2 regions of the Arthrobacter sp. 01L42 genome follow, and region 1 is predicted to be linked to the other one. Evidence: riboswitches for the same ligand, from Rfam matches in the RefSeq annotation. Region 1 holds a riboswitch; the other holds the start of a gene.
The links. Region 1 has a riboswitch for thiamine pyrophosphate ahead of thiO (glycine oxidase ThiO). Riboswitches for the same ligand answer to the same signal wherever they lie in the genome.
Positions count from the first base shown of each region.

Region 2: linked by a shared signal. The riboswitch ahead of AC1DN2_RS14030 (ECF transporter S component) and the one ahead of thiO (glycine oxidase ThiO) in region 1 are both predicted to bind thiamine pyrophosphate.

Region 1 is NZ_JBFTSL010000010.1:147,708-150,906, reverse strand. It holds gene AC1DN2_RS11120 (thiazole synthase) at 1-200, opposite strand, end outside; gene thiS (sulfur carrier protein ThiS) at 206-442, opposite strand; gene thiO (glycine oxidase ThiO) at 439-1,749, opposite strand; TPP riboswitch at 1,743-1,863, opposite strand; gene thiE (thiamine phosphate synthase) at 1,890-2,588, shown strand; gene AC1DN2_RS11100 (ferritin-like fold-containing protein) at 2,626-3,199, opposite strand, start outside.
Region 2 is NZ_JBFTSL010000015.1:57,545-60,743, reverse strand. It holds gene AC1DN2_RS14050 (MrpF/PhaF family protein) at 1-207, shown strand, start outside; gene mnhG (monovalent cation/H(+) antiporter subunit G) at 239-586, shown strand; gene AC1DN2_RS14040 (DUF4235 domain-containing protein) at 660-923, opposite strand; gene AC1DN2_RS14035 (heme-degrading domain-containing protein) at 963-1,508, opposite strand; TPP riboswitch at 1,696-1,839, shown strand; gene AC1DN2_RS14030 (ECF transporter S component) at 1,906-2,553, shown strand; gene AC1DN2_RS14025 (ABC transporter ATP-binding protein) at 2,582-3,199, shown strand, end outside.

The sequences.
Region 1 (3,199 bases):
GGCGAATAGCGGCGTATCGCCACCGTGGTCAGCTCCGTCCCGGACGCCACCAGCGCCGCCCCGAGCCCGTCCAGGCTCGGCGCACCGCCGGTTCCCATGATGAGGCGGGAGCCGAGCCTTACGCCGTCGACCACGAACGGATCGGCCACCGCACCGGTCATGGGGACGGCCTGTGCTCCTGCGAACGTCGTCTCGTTCATGCTGGTCATCCTCCTTGGACTGCCGTGACAAGTTCGACGTCGTCGCCGTCGGCGAGCGCCGTGGCGTGCCACTGGCTGCGCGGCACCACTTCGGCGTTGCGGGCGACGGCGACACCGAGCTTCCGCCCGTCGGCGGCGCGGCCGTCGGGGCCGATGCTCCGGCCAGTGAGCTGGCTGACGAGTGCGGAGACGGAGGCGCCGTCGGCGACGCTCTGATCCGTTCCGTTAAGTCGGATGTTCATGCTGCTTCCTTCTTAGGGCTGTCCCCGGACGTAACCGGGATGCGGGAAAAACGGTCGGGGCGGAACCCGGCCCAGCGCGGGTCCGGCGTGAAATCCATGAGTTGCCGGCACACGGCGGCAGCGGCGGGGGTCAGCAGGACGCCGTGCCGGAAGAATCCTGTGGCGATAATGAGTCCCGGGACGTCGCCGCCGTCCGCTTGTGCGACCCGCCCCAGCAGCGGGGCATTGTCCGGGGTTCCGGGCCGCGCCCGCGCCGTGGCTTCCAAAAGCTCCAGCTCGGCGACCGCAGGCACCAGCTGCTGGGCATCCCGCAGCAGCTGGTAAATGCCGCCGGCGGAAACTGCGTGCGGATCCGACGGTCCATCCTCCCGCTGGGTGGCCCCGATCACCACGGTGCCGTCCTGGCGGGGGACGATGTACACCGGGATGCCGCGCACCATGCCCCGCACGGTGGCCGTGAGCAGCGGTTGCAGATGCGGAGGCACGCGGAGCCGGAGGATGTCGCCGTAGACGGGCCGCAGCGGCAGCGCCAGCCCGGCCGGTAGCTCCTCGAGCGCGGCGGCGCCGAGCCCGTTGGCGACCACGGTCTCGGCAGCCCGCACGGTACCGCCGCCGGCCAACCGCACACCCGCCACCTGTCCGTCCTGCCACAGCAGTCCTGCCGCGCGCCGCCGGACGAAGCTGCCGCCTTCCGCACCGAGCACGCCGGCGAGCCGGGTGATCAGCAGGCGGGGGTCCACCTGGTGGTCGGCCGGGATGTCGAAGGCACACGAGATGCCGGGACTCAGGAGGGGCTCCCGGGTGCGCGCCTCGCGCACTGTCAGTGGCTCCACGGCCAGGCCGCATGCCTTCTGGACTTCCCTCAAGTCCGCGAGGGCGCGCCGGTCCGCCGCGTCGGCCCCCACCGCCAGGGTCGGCGTCGTTAAGTAGCCGGTACCCGCCGGGGAATCCGCGCCGGCGGCACCGGCGTCGAGAGCCGCAGCGAATCCTGGCCACAACCGGGAGGCCTCAAGCATCAGTTCCAGGAGCTGTTCCTCCTGGTAGTGCAGTTCACTCACGGGGGCCAGCATGCCGGCCGCGGCCCAGCTGGCTCCGCTGCCGGGAGCATCATCGATCAGGACCACGGATCGGCCCGAGCGGATGGCCTCGAACGCGATGCCATGGCCGATCACCCCGCCGCCGATCACGGCCACGTCGGCAGTCGTATCCCCCGCGGTGATTCCCTCTGCGGTACCGGGCCCTGTGTCACAAACCTGGGCGGCGGCGTCATTTGCGGCTCCGGCTGCACGGCCTGCTCGTGTGCCCATGAAAAATTCCTTCCCTACGCCGGTACTAGCCGGATCAGGTCAAGCGGTCGGCTCTGACGCCCTCTCAGCCGGGCAGCGGCGACATGGCTGCTGCGGGCTCCCGCGGTATGCGCCCAGTTTAGAGGAACTAGGCTGGTCCCATGAGCCAGGACCCTCTCCACACCACCGCCCGCCTCTATCTCTGCACCGACGCCCGCAGGGACCGCGGCGACTTCGAGGACTTTGTGGACGCCGCCTTCGCCGGCGGCGTGGACATCATCCAGTTGCGCGACAAGTCGCTCGAGGCCTCCGAGGAGCTGGAACTGCTGGAGGTCCTGCACACCGCGGCGCAGCGCCACGGGCGGCTGTGGGCCGTCAATGACCGGGCGGACATCGCCTCCCTGTCCGGGGCTCCGGTGTTCCATGTCGGTCAGAAGGACATTTCGCTCGACGCCGCCCGCGGCTTTCTCGGCAAGGATGCCGTGATCGGCCTGTCCACCCACAGCCCGAAGCAGGTGGACGCCGCCATCGCTGCCGCGCCAGGCCGCAAAGGGCTCGATTATTTCTGTGTGGGCCCCGTGTGGGCGACGCCCACCAAGCCCGGACGCGCCGCCGTCGGCCTCGATCTGGTGCGCTACGCCGCCCAGGCGATCGGCGGGGCGGACGCGGAGGGAACCGGCAAGGTCGACGAAAGCGTGCTGCCGTGGTTCGCGATCGGCGGGATCGACCTCAGTAACGTGGAGCAGGTAGTCGATGCCGGTGCCCGGCGGATCGTCGTGGTCCGGGCGATCACCGACGCCACTGATCCGGCCCACGCCGCCGGAGCCTTGCTGGCGGCGCTGGACGCCGCCGCATCCTAAGCAGGTCCCCAGCCCGTAATGCCGGCCGGCACTGAAACTATCCGGCGAGACCCAGCTCCGTCATCCGGCGCGCGTGATTCGCTGCAAGTTCGGCCGCCAGGCCATTGACCAGCGCCCGGGCGCCGGCGTCGTCCAGCCCCGACAGTCCGCCGAGGAACGCGTGCTCAGCGCTGACACGCTGGGCGTGGTTCAGTACTTCCCCCAGCAGACGCCTGGCCCACAACGCCAGGCGCGACGCCAGCCGGGGGTCATCGGCCAGGGCCGCCTTGATGCGCGCCTGCAGCACGGCCGTGGACTCACCGGTGGAGCGGACCTGCCCGATCAACTCACGGGTCGCGGCGTCGACGTACCGGCCCACGACGCCGTAAAAGTCCGCGGCGACCGTGTCGATCACGTAGGCCTTCATGAGGGCCTCGTACCAGTCCGACGGGCGCGTGCGTTCGTGGAAGTGGTCCACCGAGGGCTGGAACGGCAGCATGGCGGCCTCCGTATCCAGGCCCATGTGTTCGAGCCGGATTCGGACGAGTTCGTAATGCTGGAACTCGACCACCGCCATCCTGCCCAGCAACGCACGGTCATGCAGCGTGGGCGAATACCGGGCACTCGAGGAC
Region 2 (3,199 bases), on a different contig from region 1:
GCGCGGGGGCCCTCGCTGCTGGACCGGGTTCTGGCCGCCGACGTGCTGCTGGCCATCTTCGGCGCGGCCCTGTGCATCGACATGGCCGCCAACCGGCACCTGAACAACCTGATGCTGCTCGTTGCGATTTCCCTGATCGGATTCGTCGGCTCGGTCACCGTGGCCCGGTTCGTGGCCGACAGGCGGGAGGGCGTCCGTGAATCCTGACACAGTGATCGACGCCGTCTCTGCCGTGTTCATGGTGACCGGAGCCCTGATGTCCCTCGCGGCCGCCATCGGGCTGCTGCGAATCCCGGACCTCATGAGCAGGATGCACGCGGCCACCAAACCGCAGGTCCTCGGCCTGTTCCTGCTGCTGGCGGCCCTTGGCCTGCAGATGCGCACCTGGTCGGTGTGGCCCGTCCTGCTGGTGGCCTGGCTCTTCCAGCTGCTCACCGTCCCCGTGTCCGCTCACATGGTGGGTCGGGCCGGCTACCGGACCAAGCACCTGCACCCGGAGCTGCTGAGCTCCGACGAGCTCGAGGCGGTAGTCCAGAAGGCCGCCCAGCAGGCGGCCACGCACGGAGCGGACGACGACGACCGCTGAGCCCCGTCCGGCCAGGCGGACCCGTCCGGGGCATTCGACGGCCGCGGCGGGCGCCGCGGCCGGTCGGGTCAGGTCAGACGACGTCCTGGGTCTTGGCGAAGCGGGTGATCGCGCGCTGGGTGCCGCGGTTGGCGAGCACCTGGATGATGGCGCTGACCGAGGCGGAGATCAGGGCGAATGTCAGGGCCGAGCGCAGGGTGGTGGGAACGTCGTCCTCCTGGCCCTTGGGCGGCTTGTTGCCCGTGGACTTTTCCCACATGGTGTCCACCAGCTTGGTGCCGGCAAAGCCGGCCAGGAGGCTGACGCCGGTGCCGAGCAGCTTGATGAGGATGTTCATTCTTCGGTCTCCTTGGGACGGGAACGGTTTTCCCCTAGCCTAGCGTTCCGGGGTGAGGACCATCCGCAGGGCCTCGACCACGAGTTCGTGATCCGCCTTCTGGGGCAGGCCGGAGACGGTGACGACGGCGACGGCGCCCGTGCCGCGCACGTAGATGGGAAACGCCCCGCCGTGGGCGGCGAACTCCGACTGATCCCACCAGGCGTTGTCCTCGATCCTTCCGCCGGCGGCGCGGGCCCGGAGGCCCACCAGCAGGGACGGGACCTCGTACCGCATGGCGGTGCGCTTTTTGGCGTTGATCCAGCGCTCATTGTCCGGTGTGGCGCCGTCCAGCGCGGCGTGGAAGAGCACCTGCTCGCCTTTGGTGATGTCGACGGCGATGGGCAGCGAGCGTTGCCTGCCCAGCTCGACAAGGAGGAGCCCGAGGTCCAGGGCGTCATCCTTGCTGAACGACGCGAACTGGAGCGCCTCTATCTCGGCCAGCACGCGGCCAATGAGCGCCGCCAGGGAACCCCGCGGCTGCGGCTCATTGGAGTCGGGATCGTATTCCCCGGAGGGATCTTGGGTGACCGGTGTGTGCGACAAAATATTCCAGCTTTCCGGTGGGTGACGAGGCCGCCCGCTGGCGGGTCCGGGGGTCCGGCACGACGACTCTACCAAGAGGGTTTTCCGGGCCGCCGGGACTGCCGCCGTCCGGTCCACGATTGTGACGGCACACCACTGAAATCCCGGCCGTCCGGGTGTAAACTGAGCCAGCCCACAAGGGCGAAAATAATTACGACAGGGGAGCGCCGCCGTCGGGCATCGCCGGAACAATCCGGGGAAACCTTTGGTGGGCGCTGAGAGTGCGGACAGCCGCAGACCCTCGAACCTGATCCGGTTAGTACCGGCGCAAGGGAGTCGAGTTCTCAGGATGCGCGGAGGGCGGCGGAAGCCGAGACCGGCCGGCGCACCCTCCCCTCCTGTTCCTCAGGAGGACGACATGACAGATATTTCAGCACAGCATGGTTCCGCCAGCCGTTCATCCGCCCGGCGCAACTACAGCTGGCGCGTGGTGGACATTGTGGTGGCCGCGTTGATCGCCGTTGCCGGCGGCGTCATTTTCTGGGCCTGGTCCCAGGGCGCGAACCTGATCTCGACTCCGGTCAACGCGGTCTACCCGCCGTTGAGCGGACTCTACGCCGGCGGCTGGATGATCCCGGCAGTGCTGGGCATGCTCATCATCCGCAAGCCGGGCGCCGCGCTCTTCTGCGAAACCGTCGCGGCCACCGGCGAGCTCATCATGGGTTCGCAGTACGGCACCACGGTGCTGATCTCCGGCATCCTGCAGGGCCTCGGCGCCGAACTGGTCTTCGCGGCCTTCCTCTACAAGAAGTTCAACCTGCCCGTCTCCGTGCTGGCCGGCGCCGGCGCGGGCCTCTTCTGCGGCCTGAACGATTCCTTCCTGCCGTGGGGTTGGAACATCGCCTACGAAGCCGGCGACAAGCTCGCCTACATCGTCTTCACCACGATCTCCGGCGCAGTGATTGCCGGCGGACTGGCCTGGCTCGCCACCCGCGGCCTGGCGAAAACCGGAGTGCTGGGCTCCTTTGCCTCCCGCAAGGCCGCCACGGAGCCCGTCTTCTCCTGAGCCCCGTCGCTGAATCCTGCAGAGAATCATGAGATCTTCACCGGGCGTCCGGCCGGCCGCCGTCACGGCCCGCGGCTGGGGCTGGCGGCATGCCGGACGAACCAGGCCCGCCGTCAGCGGCCTTGACCTGGACATCCAGCCGGGGGAGCGCGTGCTCCTGCTGGGGCCCTCCGGCGCCGGCAAGTCGACGCTGCTCCACGCCCTGGCCGGCGTTCTGGGCGACGGCGCGGCCGGCGCCGGCGCGGCTGGCGACTCCGGCGACTCCGGCGACGCCGAAGATGCAGACGAGACCGGCAGCCTCCTGATCGACGGTGCCGCGCCACGGGCGCAGCGCGGCCGCGCCGGGCTGGTGCAGCAGGACCCGGAAACGCAGGTGGTGCTCTCCCGCCTCGGCGACGACGTCGCCTTCGGGGCGGAGAACCTCGCCGTCCCGGCGGCGGAGATCTGGCCGCGCGTGCGAGAGGCCCTCGACGACGTCGGGCTGGGACAGCTGCCGCTGGACCACCCGACGGCGGCCCTCTCCGGCGGCCAAAAGCAACGGCTGGCGCTCGCCGGGATCCTCGCGATGCGGCCAGGGCTGCTGCTGCTCGACGAGCCGACCGCCAACCTCGACCCCGCGGGCGTCCTGGAGGTCCGCGACGCTGTG